2 regions of the Clostridioides sp. LIBA-6822 genome follow, and region 2 is predicted to be linked to the other one. Evidence: riboswitches for the same ligand, from Rfam matches in the RefSeq annotation. Region 2 holds a riboswitch; the other holds the start of a gene.
The links. Region 2 has a riboswitch for cobalamin ahead of ACTG48_RS19305 (cobyric acid synthase). Riboswitches for the same ligand answer to the same signal wherever they lie in the genome.
Positions count from the first base shown of each region.

Region 1: it holds a riboswitch for cobalamin, as region 2 does, so the genes downstream of both, ACTG48_RS02260 (energy-coupling factor ABC transporter permease) here and ACTG48_RS19305 (cobyric acid synthase) in region 2, are expected to answer to the same signal.

Region 1 is NZ_CP196995.1:395,506-403,793, reverse strand. Features, by position in the region: gene ACTG48_RS02285 (M18 family aminopeptidase) at 1-65, opposite strand, end outside; gene ACTG48_RS02280 (DUF3553 domain-containing protein) at 82-2,346, opposite strand; gene ACTG48_RS02275 (energy-coupling factor ABC transporter ATP-binding protein) at 2,601-3,419, opposite strand; gene cbiQ (cobalt ECF transporter T component CbiQ) at 3,412-4,110, opposite strand; gene ACTG48_RS02265 (energy-coupling factor ABC transporter substrate-binding protein) at 4,113-4,397, opposite strand; gene ACTG48_RS02260 (energy-coupling factor ABC transporter permease) at 4,387-5,139, opposite strand; cobalamin riboswitch at 5,324-5,516, opposite strand; gene ACTG48_RS02255 (vWA domain-containing protein) at 5,649-7,424, opposite strand; gene ACTG48_RS02250 (AAA family ATPase) at 7,438-8,288, opposite strand, start outside.
Region 2 is NZ_CP196995.1:4,069,987-4,078,274, reverse strand. Features, by position in the region: gene ACTG48_RS19335 (aldose 1-epimerase family protein) at 1-48, opposite strand, end outside; gene ACTG48_RS19330 (hypothetical protein) at 442-633, opposite strand; gene cobT (nicotinate-nucleotide--dimethylbenzimidazole phosphoribosyltransferase) at 853-1,899, shown strand; gene cobU (bifunctional adenosylcobinamide kinase/adenosylcobinamide-phosphate guanylyltransferase) at 1,932-2,492, shown strand; gene cobS (adenosylcobinamide-GDP ribazoletransferase) at 2,502-3,275, shown strand; gene ACTG48_RS19310 (histidine phosphatase family protein) at 3,296-3,910, shown strand; cobalamin riboswitch at 3,966-4,144, shown strand; gene ACTG48_RS19305 (cobyric acid synthase) at 4,260-5,774, shown strand; gene ACTG48_RS19300 (cobyrinic acid a,c-diamide synthase CobB) at 5,814-7,190, shown strand; gene cbiB (adenosylcobinamide-phosphate synthase CbiB) at 7,191-8,162, shown strand; gene ACTG48_RS19290 (pyridoxal phosphate-dependent aminotransferase) at 8,194-8,288, shown strand, end outside.

The sequences.
Region 1 (8,288 bases), 670 kb from region 2:
TGAAAAGATGATGGACTATCATATATAAAGTTTATTAAGTCTTTAGCAAAATTTATACTATCCATTCTTTATTAACCTCCTTTATAAAATATTTAGTGTTGTATACTCTTTATTTATTTTTTTAATTCCCTGCTTGTCAAAAGCTATAGTAACATCTGTTCCAATTATGGATACTACTGTACCAACCCCAAATTTAGGATGATGTACTTTAGAACCAAGTTGTATATCATCTGGATTAGTTTCTTTATTAGAATCCTTTATCGTTGCATTAACTTTATCTGCCACTTTAGATTTACTTATAGTATTCATATACTTTTTAGTATATTTATCTAACATATTATAACTTGCTTTAGAGTAACTCAGCTCTTTTTTTACTTTGTACAGTCTTTCTATACATTCTTCTGGTAATTCCTCCATAAATCTTGAAGCTATTGCAACATTCGTTTTACCATATAATGTCCTCTTCTCTGTCAATGACATATACAACTCTTCTTTAGCCCTAGTTATACCAACATAACAAAGTCTTCTCTCTTCTTCTATCTGTGAATCACTTAGAGATTTTATGGCTCTTGATATAGGGAATAATCCTTCTTCCATGCCTATTAAGAATACTACAGGGAATTCCAGTCCTTTAGATGTATGAATTGTCATAAGAGAAACTCTATCATTGTCTTCTTCATCATTTGATTCAGACGTAAGTGCTATACTAGTTAAAAATGTCTCTAAATCTTTATTTTCATAATTCTCATCGTTACTACCTTCAAACTCCAAAGCTATAGATATAAATTCTCTTAAGTTATCAATTCTATCTTGAGCTTCCTCACCTTTACCAGTTAAATCTTTTTCATTTTTATTTCTTATCTCTACAAGCTCATCCATGTATCCTGTAGTATCCAAGACTTTTTCTATAAGTTTACTAACAGGATATACTTCTTTTATAGTTCTAAGAGTCCCTATAATATCAACAAATCCACTTATACTTGCTCTTGCTTTAGTAGATATATCTGAATTTGTCTCTATATCAATTAGTACTGAATATATACTCTCCTGCTTTAAATTAGCTCTATCTTCAATTTTTTCTATCGTTCTAAGCCCTATACCCCTTCTAGGTACGTTTATAATTCTTTTTATAGATATATCATCTTGTGGATTTTGAATAACTCTTAAATACGCCAATAAATCCTTTATTTCTTTTCTCTCATAAAATTTTGTACCACCATATATATTGTATGGTATTTGACTTCTATTTAAAGCATCCTCTACAGGTCTAGCTTGTGCATTTGCTCTATAAAGTACTGCGAAGTCTTTATAAGGTCTCTTCTCTTTTCTAGCTATTTGTGCAATTGAATCAGAAATAAAATCAGCTTCTTCTATTTCACTACCAGTTAATTGTATCTTTATAAGCTCTCCTTCTTTTTTTTCACTCCAAAGTTTTTTCCTTTTTCTTTCTATATTATTAGATATAACTTTATTAGCTGCATCTAATATCACTTGTGTAGACCTATAATTTTGTTCCAATTTTACAACATGTACATTATCGTAATCTTTCTCAAATTCAAGTATATTTCTTATGTCTGCACCTCTCCATCCATAAATACTTTGGTCATCATCTCCAACAACGCAAATATTTTGATGTTCTCTTGCTAATAATTTTATCAGCTCATACTGAGCTTTACTTGTATCTTGATACTCATCTACCATTATGTATCTAAATCTACTTCTATAATATGCAAGCACTTCTTCATTAGCCTTAAAAAGCTCTACAGTTTTAAGTATTAAATCATCAAAATCAAGTGCACTATTTCTTTTTAAACGGTCTTGATATAATGCATAAATGTCTGCAATCTTACTCATTCTATTATCTGCCATGTTGATATCTTTAAACTGTTTTGGAGTATAAAGCTTGTCTTTTGCTCCTGAAATGGCACTTATAACTGCTTTTGGCTCAAACACCTTATCACTTAAATTTAATTCTTTAAGACAGTCTTTAACCAATGTAACTTGGTCCGCAGCATCATAAATTACAAAACTCCTGTTGTAACCAATCTTATTTATGTCTTTTCTTAGTATACGAACACAACAAGAATGGAATGTACTTATCCACATTTCCTTAGTTTCAGAGCCTATATTTTGTTCAACTCTCTCTCTCATTTCATTTGCAGCTTTGTTTGTAAATGTTATAGCTAATATATTTGGTGGTTGTACACCTTTATCTTCTATAAGATATGCCATTCTTGTTGTTAATACCTTAGTTTTACCTGAACCAGCTCCAGCCAGTATAAGTACTGGACCCTCAGTCTTTTCTACTGCTTCTCTTTGAGCAGGATTTAATGTATCTAAATTCATATTTCTCCTCCTGTTAACAGCCATAAATATATTTTAATCTAAAATATGAATTACTTCAAATTATAATTATGTATTATACTAATAGATTATTTCCAATATATTACAATTAAATAACACTTTTCCACATAATTTATTTTACTACTTAATAAAAAAAATAACCTTATGATTTGGGGAATCATAAGGCACCTTTAAGGGGTCTAGGTTAAGGGTTATTATATATAAATCTATTTTTTTAAAATAGGTTTAGGGCTTAATTATTTGTTTGTATTAAGTTCTCTTTCTTTCCAGTACTTATACAAATCTTCTTCTTTCTTAAATAAAGGTAGATTCATATTTTTATGTATCTTTACTAACCATGGGGATTCTAAGCCAGCTTGTATAATGTTATTTTCATTTACAAATACGTCTTCTGCTTTTCCTTCATCAATTAAAATCCCCTTATCCAATACATATATGTAATCGCATATTTCATACATTAGATTCATATCATGACTGGATATTACTATTTTTATATTATCTTTATTCAATCCCTTTATTATATCTACAATAGACCTAGTACTTACTGGGTCTAAACCAGCTGTAGGCTCATCAAGCAATATAATTTCATTTTCCATTGCTATAACTGATGCTATTGCTACCCTTTTTTTCTGACCATAACTTAAAAAATGTACTGGTCTATCTATAAAATCTATTCCATTAACAGCTACTAGAGCTTTGTTTATTCTCTCTTTAATTGTTTTTTCATCTATACCAATATTTCTCATTGCAAATGCTATATCGTCGTATACTTTTGAATAGAAAATTTGTTTTTCTGGGTCTTGAAAGACAATACCCACATTTTTTCTAAGATTATACAAACTTTTTTTATCATATTTTAATTTTTCTTCTTTAAAAAGAATTTCTCCAGATGTAGGTTTTAATATACCCATTAAATTCATAAATAATGTTGATTTTCCTGAACCATTTGAACCTATTATACCTATAACATTTCCCTTTGAGAAATCCATATTAATGTTTAATAATGCATTAGCATTCTTTTCATATTGATAAGTTAAATTATTTATTTTAAACATCATTATCCCCTACTATGTGAAATTTACCATCATACAATTTTATGTCTAATGATATGCACATATCATCATACCTTGTCATAAGTCTTTTGTACAGCATACTTCCAAGAATTCCTAAGGATTTATATGAAGTTTTTAAATTTATGTACCCAAATCTTAGTTCTTGTGATTTATATATTTCTGAGAATTCCTCTAAAAATATGAATATAAACCTATATATTAACATTGATAATTCAACAAAAGTATCAGGCAAATGCATTTTTTTAAAGAAGAATATTAATTGATTAAAAGGTGTTGTAAGTATACAAAAATACACACAAGTCAAACAAGACATAGCTCTAAATAACACGTGAATAGACATGTCAATAGATGCTTTTGATATTCCTACATTGAAACTAAAAATTTTAAAACTGTATAATAAGTCTGCCTTATTAAAAGATATATTTACAAGAGTTATTCCTATACTAAGAAATAAAAAGTACATTGGTATTCTGAGTAATTTTAAATAATTCTTTAAATCTATTCCAGCCACACAAACAACTAAAATACTCATTAAAATCATAATTCCACTTAAAACAAATATATTTTTTATTACCATAGAAGCAATCAGAAAGATTACTCCTATGGCTACTTTTTTATTTGGATTTACTTTACTTAATCTATTTGTATATGCATATTTATCAATTATAAGCATAATTAACTTCTCTTTCCTTTTTGAACACCTAATATGTATCCTATTACACCTGCACCTAATGCCGCTTGTGCAGAGAATAATAAACTTTCTATTTCTCCACTTGGTGGCTCATATGGACTACTAAACCATGGTTCATAATCTGGATTTATTTTAGTAATTTCACTTTCAGCTTCACCATCTGCTCCTCCATATTCAGCACCTGAGTTAACAAGTAATGGGAATATAATAAGAGCCACTACTAATAAAAGTAGTAATATATTAGTTTTCGTTTTTGTTTTAGCACTCATTAGCTTTAACTCCTTTATCATTATTTTCTAGTATGCTTTTTTCTCCATTTTCTGTAACTAAGTTATATACAATTACAGTAAGTATACCTTCTGCTATTGCTATTGGTATTTGAGTCATAAAGAAAATTCCTAAAAACTTAATTGCTGAAGCCATCACTCCACCTGATGGGTCTGGAAAAGCCAGTGCTAACTGTATCGAAGTTATCGTATATGTAGCCAAATCTCCTATTGCTGCTGCAAGAAATACTGGTATTGCATTATTTCCGTCTTTTTTCTTTAATGCTTTAAATATTAAGAATGATATAATTGGTCCTATAATAGCCATTGAAAAAGCATTAGCTCCTAAAGTAGTTATTCCTCCATGCGCTAATAGTAATGCTTGGAATATTAAAACTATAGTTCCAAGAACAAACATTACACTTGGTCCAAACATTATTGCTCCAAGACCTACTCCAGTAGGATGTGAACAACTTCCTGTTACTGAAGGTATTTTTAGTGCTGACAACACAAATACAAATGCTCCACATAGTGCTAATAATACTTTCTTTTTAGGGTCTTGCTTTACTATTTTTCCTATCGATTTTAGTCCTACTAAGAAAAATGGTATAAATATAACGCCCCATGCTATAGACCATTTTACTGGTAAGTACCCTTCCATTATGTGCATTGCATTTGATGTAACTGGAGTTAAAATGATTAACATAAGTGCAGCTATAACCCCTAATTTGATATTTTGTTTCATTTTACTATCCCCTCTCTCCCTTTTCTAATAATTAAAATATAAATAATACATGTCTGATTTATTTTAAAAATAAAAAAGCCTAACTCGATGGTTAGGCTTCTAATTTTTGACAATCCAAATACAAACACATAAAATAAACATATCTGTATAATTATTATAAGAAACTTTCTCCATCCCCGAAGAAATTACTTTAATATTTTAGGCAGGTCTCCTGACTTAGCTTCTTCCTACTCCTCTTCCTTCCCATGAAATATAAAAATATATCATCATAGTGGCTAACAAAAGTTTCGTCTGCATCACAGTAGCGGGGGCTGTAAAGGAATTTAACCTTTTTCCCTATTAATCTTGCTTGAAGAACCTATAATATTATATATTTAATTTTTAAATTATTCTTAAATCATTTTCTATATAAATCATTGTATACCTTTTCTGTGAAAATTTCTACATTTTTTACAGATTTTATTTGTTTTTATATTTTTATGTATATAAATTATTTTTTACAACTTTAATTAATTTCTAATTATCTTCTTCAAATACATTGAAACCACATCAGAAAATCTAGTTATATCTTTTGAATATATAAAATCATTTCCATATATTAATCTTTCAGCTTCAAGCTCTGATTCTTTCCCTGTAAATACTCCTAATACCAATATATTTTGTTTTCTAGCCTTTCTTACTTCATTTGCTGTATCTCTCAAACCAATTATACCTCTATAAGCTTTTTCTCCTCTTAAGGTTCTCTCACTATTTTTTCCTATCTTTACATCATTTGGTCTTCCATCACTAAGAACTATCAAAATTTTATTTTCTTCATCTCTATTTATTAGACCACTACATATGGATTTTATAGCTAAACCATCTCTATTATTACCCGCACAAAAGTATTCAAAGATATTTTCACTATTTTTTAAACTATCATCATAATCTTTAAATCTTTTTAATATTGTATAGTCTAAAAAACTAGAGAATCCCATAACTCTATTTGGTATACCAACTTCTGTTAGAGCATTTGCTATTATATAAGCCTGAATTGCTACATTTCCTTGATTTCTACTTTGAGAACCACTTGCATCCAATAATATATCAATAACATATTTCCCTTTTTCATTTTCTATATCTTTATAAAATATTTTATTATTATTACTTCTACCCACTCTCCAAGCTCTATTTGCTAATATAGTGCCACAATCAGAGTACACTCTAGTTTTAGCATTTTCTTCTATTAAAATTCTAGCTAAACTTTCTTTTAATCTTTTTATCTGCTGTCTATACATTCTAGCATGTTCTCTAAATTTTCCTAAATTATTTTCTTTTTGTCTTGTTACATATTTTAGTTGGAATACATTATTACACTCACTTCTAAGAACTCCATCCGTAAAGTGGATTCTACACCCTTCATGAACATTTCTACAGTTTTGTGTTTCAATCTTCTTAATTTCACCTTTACTCAAATAAGTTTTTCCATAATAATGTTCTATCTTTGAATATATTTTATTTGCAGTCTCTTCATCAACATATATAACTCTATCTGCTGAATTACTAGATTGAGAATCTTCAAAATCTCCCACTCCTTCTACAAGCATAGATGAAGATATAGAATCTATATCACTTTCAATAATATTTTCTTCTTCTTCACTATAAAGTTCTTCATACATAAAGTCAGCAAATGTATCAAAGTTTACTTCAACATCTTTTACATTATTTTCATCATATGTAGAACTACTTTCTTCTCCATTTAATATATATTCAAAATAAGTTAAATATATAACATCTAATGCTTTTAAAATCGCCATAATATCTTGATTTGTATCTACATTCCTTATGTCATTAACTATTCTTCTAGTCAAACTGTCTAATGCTGGATGCTTGTCCATATTATAAAGTACAAATGCATATTTAATTTTATCCATAATATTGTCGTTGTGTATTTTGGTAAAACGTGAAACAATATCTTTATAAGCATTTCTTCTTATATCTTCTATTCCTGGCCTATCTTTAATGGCTTTTTCTTCAACTATTGTATTTAATATAACTTGAATTAGACCCAATATAATATCTTTGTCATATCCTTTTCTAATTCTATTTGTAAGATATTTTTTAACTATATCCCAATCTACATACTTTCTTCTAGCTCCTGCAATTATTGCAAAATATAGACCTATTTCTTTTGATGAGTAATCTTTTTCTGATATGTCTATATTCTCATTGTAATCACCAGCTATTGTCCAAGATAAGTTATTAGCTCTATTTTCAAATTCATAATCATCATATATCCATTTCATAATCTCACCTATATTAAATATGACTTATTGGAAATACATCTGTACTCTCCCATTTATTAGGTATTCTAGTTTTAATTACATCTCCAACCATTTCTTTTTCATATATATCGAAAGTCTTTCCTGTAATCCCCATATTAATTGCAAGAGTTGGTTTCAAGCCTCTTCTTATAGCCTTAAGAGATGCCATAAGACCACGTAAGTCAATAGCTTTACTAGATATTTCACCATTTTGAGACTTCAATTGTAAATCTAAAAATATTCCTGCGAAATGCATTAATTTTTCTTCATTAGCATCTGAAAATTCATTTTTTAAAATCATCATTAACTTGTCTTCTTCTATAGGAGGAATATCTATTACCATAAATCTAGATACTAGTGCTTCATTAAGTTCTTTTGTTCCTGCATATTCATAATTCATAGTTCCAATAAATCTTGTTGCTGGATGTAGGTTGACTCTTTCATATCCAGGAACATCAATCAATCTTCTATAATCTAAAGCTGAATGTACCACAACTATAGCATCATTCTTTGCCATGTTAATTTCATCAAATACACCAAAGCCCCCATTGATGGCACATTCATAGACTGAACCCCTTCTAAGTTTAACTTCATTATCTATAAAAGTATCTGTACCTATAAGTGTGGAACTGTCTGTATTTATATGAAATGATGTATTCCATTGGGGTCTATTAAATATCTCACCCAAATTATCAGCAAGTAAGTTTTTTCCTGTTGCCTTTGGTCCTGATAATAATATATTTTCTTCTTCTAAAATAGCTGCTATACACATAGACAAAATATCTCTTCCATAAAAATAAGTTTTAGACTTTGTTACCCTGTATTCTAAATTTTTCTCTAGAGCAT
Region 2 (8,288 bases):
AGAACTGTTTGATTCTATAATTAACTTTTCATTTTGTAAGATATTCATTTAAAATCTCCTTTATTATATTTTATGAGTATATTATACTATAAAGTATAAGGATTATTAAATTTTATTTGATATTATATTTGAAAGGTAGATTTTAGTATATTTTGAAAATTTTGTTTTGAAAATTTGGGATTATTTAAGAAATTTTGTATTATAAATAGAAGGAAATAGATAAATTGTATAGAATAAAATATATTAAGATAAGTTAATAATGTTAAATGGGAAGTGAGTTTATGGAGAAACCAAATACAAAAGTTGTTAACTTTCAAGAGTATAAGGACAGAAAAAATGAAAGAGAAGTAAACCGAGACGAACTTTTAAAGCTTATAAAAAAAATTGTGACTTCAAAATAGGGAGTTGTTAAACTCCCTATTTTAATGGGTTTCATAGTTATTAAGACATTCTAAGTCCATCTATATAATCTTTGAATTGTGAGAAATCTGATTCGCTACTCAACTCTATAGTTTCTGAACCTTCCGTATAAAAATTCTTAAGGTAGATAGTATAATTATTATCTACACAGTCATGATAAATACATCTATATCCATCTTCATATAAATTTTTTAATTTAGAAAAATCATCCACAATATCATCTCCTTAAAGTTCTTTTAAATATATTTTTACAAAAATCATCGGATTGTATGCAAATTCATAATGTAAAATAAAGGAAATACAGATAAAATGTAGAATAATTTTTGTATATATGTAAAAATAAAAATAAAAAGTTGAAATTTTTAGAAAATAAGAGTATTTTTTATCTAAAAAGATAATTTAAAAAACAAAAAAATGTTGGGAGGATAGAAAATGAGTTTATTAGAAAGTATATCAAAAAATATATATTCTTTAGATAATTCTTCTATTGAAAAAACAAAGCAGAGATTGGACAGGCTTATACATCCAACTGGAAGCTTAGGAAAAATAGAAGATATTTGTATGCAATTATCAGGAATATTTGGCAATGAAAATTTTGATACAAGTAAAAAAGTTATAATAGCTTTTGCTGGAGACCATGGTGTATATGAAGAAGGAGTAGCACCTGACCCTCAAAACATAACAAAACTACAATTTCCAAATTTCTCAAAAGGTCTGTGTGGAGTTGGAGTAATAAGTAAATTTGTAGGGGCAGATGTTGTAGCTGTAGATGTAGGAATAAACTGTGATGAAAAACTAGATGGAGTATTGGATTATAAGATTAGAAAAGGAACATCAAATATGGCTAAAGGGCCAGCTATGAGTAGACAAGAGGCTATTAGATGCTTAGAGATAGGAATTGAAATAGCGGAACAGTGTATAGAAAAAGATTATAAGCTTATTGGTATTGGAGAGATGGGTATAGCAAACACTACTCCAAGTACAGCAATAATATCTGTGATTTCAGGATGTGACCCATTAGAAGTTACTGGTATAGGTGCAGGTCTTAAAAAAGAAAGACTAAAACATAAGGCTGAAGTAATTAGAAAGGCTATTGAGATTAATAATCCAAATCCAACTGATGGAGTAGATATTTTATCTAAAGTAGGAGGATTTGAAATAGGTTCAATGGCGGGTGTTATATTAGGCTGTAGTGCTAATAGAATTCCAGTAGTAATAGATGGATTTATTTCTTATGCAGCAGCATTGATTGCATATAAGATAAATCCAAAAACTAGAGAATATATGATAGCATCTCACTCGTCAGCAGAATCAGGGACTAAAAGAGCCTTAGATATATTGAAATTAGACCCTTTACTAAATATGGACATGAGGTTAGGTGAAGGAAGTGGAGCTGCTTTAGCATTTAATATAATAGAAGCTTCAAATTATACTTATAAGAATATGGCAACTTTCGATGAAATTGACATGGGAAGATAAGACATAAAAATTTAATATATAGGAGTGTTTTGATGAGTGAAATTATTCTGGTAACAGGAGGAGCTAGGTCAGGAAAGAGTAACTTTGCAGAAAAACTATGTTTGAACAGGAATAATAATACAGCTTATATAGCAACTTCTATTCCATTTGATGATGAAATGAAAGATAGAGTAAAAAAACATCAAGAGAATAGACCTAGAAATTGGAATACATATGAAATATATGAAGATATATATTCCATAATTAGACAGCTATGCAAAGAACATGAAACTGTTATACTAGATTGTGTGACATTACTAGTAAATAATCTAATGTTTAAACACAATCTAAATATAGAAGAGTCTACTCAAGAAGAAATAAACAAATTGGAAGAGTACATAAAAGAACAAGTTAGAAAACTTATTGAAGAAATAGAAAAAACAAATCTATACTTTGTGTTTGTGACAAATGAATTAGGTATGGGAATTGTTCCTGGGAATAAACTTAGTAGGATATATGCCGACATTGTAGGTCGTATAAATCAATACATAGCATCAAAAAGTAATGAAGTTTATTTTGTAGTTAGTGGAATACCCATGAAAATAAAGGAGTAGTATGTATCTATGAAAAGATTTATTTTAATACTACAGTTTTTAACAAGGATACCTATAAAATTAAATGTAGGATTTGATGATGAATTTTATAAATCAATAGTATATTTTCCACTTGTAGGTTTTGTCATTGGCATATTAACCTACTTAGTAGGATGGATTTCTATACTATTATTTGAGCCATTTATAGCTTCTATAATAATAACTTTAGCTGGTGTTTTAATTACTGGAGGTCTCCATATAGATGGATTAGGAGATACATTTGATGCAATATACAGTTATAGAGATAAAGAAAAAATGCTTGAAATAATGAAAGATTCAAGATTGGGCACAAATTCACTTTTAGCAATTATGTTTGTACTTTTATTAAAGGTTGGATTCATATACAATATAATAAGTAACAACTCATTATGGATTATAATATTTATGCCAATGATTGCAAGATTAGGAGTAATGTTATTGACATATAAAACTGTGACACCAAGAGAAAAAGGAATGGGAAATTTATTTATAGGAAAATTGACTACAAGTATGTTAATGACAGCTATAATATACACATTTTTAATAGTTATTCTTATTACTAAATTTATATTCTTATTACCTAATATAGTGTTGATTAAAATATTAGGTTCAGCTATAGTAGTTTTTATATTTATAATATTATTCAAAAAACATATTTATAAAAAGATTGATGGAGTAACAGGAGATATATTAGGTTGTGGAATAGAACTTTCAGAACTTGTATATTTGATTTATATATATTTGTTAATTTTTATGTTTTTTTAAAACTAAAAAGTGGTGATAATATGATAAGATTAATATTAATAAGACATGCATTGACAAATGATAATAAAAAAGGAAGATTATCAGGTCACATAAATAGTTGTATTAGTGAAGAAGGTAAATTGCAAATAAATAAAATTACTAAATATCTAAGTCATGAAAATATAGACAGAATTTACACGACGCCATCTTCACGTACTAAGGATACAATAGAAAAAATATCAAGATTAAAGTTAATAGAAATAGAAGAAAAAGAAACTCTAAGAGAAATTAGTTTTGGTGATTTTGAAGGAATAACTTTTGAGGAAATTAAAGTCAAATATCCCAAAGAATTCGAAAAAATGATAGAAGAAGGTAACAACTATAGATATCCAAGTGGAGAAAGTCTTATAGACTCTTATAAAAGAGTGGCAAAAGAGATTGATAATATAATTTTAGAAAATGATAGTCATTCAGATATAAAAACAATACTTATATGTTCTCATGCAGGAACAATAAGAAATATAATAACACATTTGATTTCTGGTAGTTATAAATATCATTGGAACTTTAAAATTGATAATGCATCTATTACGGTTTTAGAAGTTAATTGTGGATTTACTGTAGTAGATAAAATGAATTTTACAGATTTTATATAATTTAATTGAAATTAAGTATTATAATATATGTCTGTAAGAATATCAATGAAAATAGAATATTAGATTAAAATTAGGTTCTTAATTATATGTTAAAAGGGAAAAAGGTTAGATGCCTTTGCAGCCCCCGCTACTGTGAAACCAACGAAACTATAAATACCACTGTCAATTTGATGGGAAGGTTATAGAAGTAGGATGAAGTTAAGCCAGGATACCTGCCTAATTTAATTTAAAACAAGAGGTCTTCGGGGTGAAAGATTTTTAATTAATACGTATAAAAGTCCTATCTTTAGAAGCATTAGGACTTTTTTTATTTGTGTTTTAGTAAATTTTAAAAAGGAGGGATTAGAAAGTGGGGAAAAAAATAATGCTACAAGGAACAGCATCTAATGTAGGTAAAAGTATCTTAGTAGCAGGGTTGTGTAGAATATTTAAACAAGATGGTTATACTGTTGCTCCTTTTAAATCTCAGAATATGGCTTTAAATTCTTTTATAACTAAAGAAGGATTAGAAATGGGAAGAGCACAAGTGTTTCAAGCAGAAGCGGCGAAAATAGAGCCAATAGCTGATATGAATCCGATTTTATTAAAACCTTCTGGAAATAACAAAAGTCAAGTTATTGTAAGAGGGAAGGTTATAGGGGAAATGCCATCTTCTCAATATCATGATTATAAACTGGAATTGGTAGATGTATTGAAGGATACCTTTGATAGCTTGAATTCAACCTATGATATTGTGGTTATGGAAGGTGCAGGTAGTAATGCAGAGATAAATTTAAAAGATAGAGATATCTCTAATATGGGTATGGCAGAAATAGCGGATGCACCTGTAATAATAGTTGGAGATATTGATAGAGGTGGAGTATTTGCATCACTGGTAGGAACAATGCTTTTATTAAGTGAAGATGAGAAAAAAAGAGTAAAAGGAGTAATAATTAATAAATTTAGAGGCAAAAAAGAGCTTTTACAAGATGGAGTAAAGATGTTAGAGGACATCATAAAAGTACCAGTTATAGGTGTAGTTCCTTATACAGATATAAAAATAGAAGATGAAGATAGTGTGACTACTAGATTCAAGAAAAAAATGAATAAAAGCGATATACACATAGAAATAATTAGAACTCCACATATGTCTAACTTTACAGATTTCAATATATTTGAGACGCAAGAAGATGTAAGTATTAGGTATGTAGATTATGGGGAATCTTTAGGAAATCCCGATATGGTAATAATACCTGGAACTAAAAGTACTATAGATGATTTAACATATATAAGAAAAAGTGGTCTTGAGTCACAAATTAAAAATTTATATAGTCAGGGTAAATTGATATTTGGTATATGTGGTGGATATCAAATGCTAGGTAAAAAATTAAAAGACCCTTACCATGTTGAAAGTGAAATTGAAGAAGTTGATGGTATAGGTCTCTTAGATACAGAAACAATATTTGAGAAAGAAAAAACTACAACACAGGTAGAAGCTACTATTGTTGAATGTACTGGTGAATATATGAATGGCCTTAAAGGTAAGAAAGTCAAAGGTTATGAAATCCATATGGGTATTACAAATCGAGGTAATGGTGTAAGAAGCTTGGACCTGATAACAAAAAAACTGGATGAAGAAGTGAATTATACTGAAGGAAGCATAAATAAAGATGGGAATGTAATCGGAACTTATCTTCATGGAATTTTCGATGAAATAAGTTTTACAAGGAAAATTTTAAATAATATAAGAATGAAAAAAGGTCTACAAGAATTAGAAAGCAAGGTAAACTCTTTTGATGAATTTAAAGATAAAGAATATGATAAATTGGCTGATTTTTTGAGAGAGCATTTAGATATAGAAAAAATATATGAGATTATGAAATAATAATGATTCTGTATTTATAATTTAGGTAGGAGGTGTATTATGAAAAAAATTTTAATTGCAGGTACTAGTAGTGGAGTAGGTAAGACGACAATATCATTAGGGATAATGCAAGCTTTAGTCAAGAGAAATATGAAAGTACAGCCATATAAAGTAGGGCCAGATTATATAGACCCTTCATACCACACTTTTATAACTGGAAGACATTCCAGAAATCTAGATTCTTATATGTTAGATGACGAAAAAATAAAGTATATAGTAAATAAGTCCTCAAAGGATGCAGATATTTCAGTAATAGAAGGTGTTATGGGGTTGTATGATGGTTTTGGAATAGATTTAGATAACTGTACAAGTTCACATACTTCGAAAGTGTTAAAATCACCTGTTATATTAGTTATAAATGGAAAATCTATGGCAGCATCTAGTGCTGCTATGGTACTAGGATATAAGGAATTAGATAAAGATGTAAATATAAAAGGTGTCATAGTAAATAATGTTAAGACTAATAGCCATTATCAAATAATTAAGAGTTCTATAGAGAAATATTGCAATGTTGAAGTATTGGGATATTTTCCTCCAAATAGTAAATTTTCTTTAGAATCTAGACATTTAGGATTGGTTCCTAGTGTAGAGATGAAATCTCTAAGAGAAAAATTTTATACTTTAGCTGATGAAATTGAAAGTTATATAGATATTGATAGAATAATCGAAATCTCGGAAAGTGATGAGTTTGAGAGTGATTTCGATTTTCAAACTTTGATAGAGAATAATGGAATAAAAAAGCATGTTAATAATAAATCAATAGCTATAGCATATGATAAGGCATTCAATTTTTATTATAAAGAAAACATAGAGCTTTTAGAAGAACTTGGATTAGAAGTAAATTATTTTAGCCCTCTTGAAGATACATCAGTGCCAACTTCAGATTATATTTATATTGGAGGAGGTTTTCCAGAAATATTTGGAAAAGAACTAGAAGCAAATGAGTCGATGAGAACCTCTATATTAGAAGCACATAATAACAATATACCTATTTATGCAGAATGTGGAGGACTGATGTACCTAGGTGAGAAACTATTGAATCAAGAAGAACAAGAATTTAATATGGTTGGTATATTTAGTGGAATTAGTAAGATGACATCTTCTTTAAAGAGATTTGGATACTGTATTGGTGTAGCTAAAGAAAATACTCTTTTATCTAAAAAGGGAGAGACGATTAAAGGACATGAGTTTCATCATTCAATATTTGAGAGTGATGAGAAGTGTGCATATTCAATGAAAAAAGAAAGAGATGGAAACATAGTAGAAGAGTGGGATGGTGGTTATAGTAAAGGAAACACTTTAGCTACATATCTTCATACTCATTTTTATAATAATTTAAATTGTATAGAAAATTTTTTGAATAAAGGAAATAAGTAAATGAATATTTTATCTATTTATATAGGGTATGTGACAGATTTAATTGTAGGAGACCCATATTCTTTTCCTCATCCAGTGAGGTTTATTGGTAAGCTTATAAATTTTACTCAAGGTATAATAAGGAAGGTCTTTAAGAGTGATAAACAATTAAAATTTGGCGGATTTATATTATGGTTTATCACTGTTGGAATAACGTATTTAATAACCTATGCTATAGTGAAGTTATTTAGTTTTAATGTAGTATTGAGTGTTGCAGTAAATAGTTTTCTAATTTATACAACACTAGCTACAAAATGTTTAAAAGATGAAGCATTAAAAATTTATAATGTATTAAAAACTGGAGATATAGAGAAATCTAGAACTCAGTTATCTTATATAGTAGGTAGAGATACTACTAATTTAAGTGAGTCTGAGATAATAAGGGCGACTGTAGAAACTGTTGCAGAAAATACTGTAGATGGTATAATTGCACCTATGTTTTATGCATTTATTGGAGGAGCACCACTTGCTATGGCGTATAAAGCTATAAATACATTAGATTCAACTGTTGGATATAAAAATGAGAAATATAAAGATATTGGTTTTGCTTCTGCTAAGATTGATGATATAGCCAATTATATACCAGCTAGAATATCTGTTATTCTTATGACAATTGGCAGTTTCTTTTTACGTTACAACTATAGAAATTGTTTTAAAATATCCATTAGAGATAGAAAGAATCATAAAAGTCCAAATTGTGCTTTTTCAGAGGGGGCAGTGTCTGGTGCTTTAGGAATACAACTGGGAGGTACCAATTTTTATTTTGGAGAAAAAGTATATAAGCCAACAATAGGGGATAAGCTTAGGGAGATAGATAAAGAGGATATAATTAAAACGAATAAAATTATGTATGCATCTTCCTTTGTATCTATATTAGTATTTACACTAGTATATATGTTATGTAGGGCGATTTTAATTAACTTAATTATATAAATTATGGTTTGCTAACTTAAGGGGGACATAGATGAAGGATTTAGGGCATGGTGCCAATGTAGATGAAATGGCAAAATTATATGGGAAAGACCCAAAAGAAATAATAGATTTTAGTTCAAATATAAA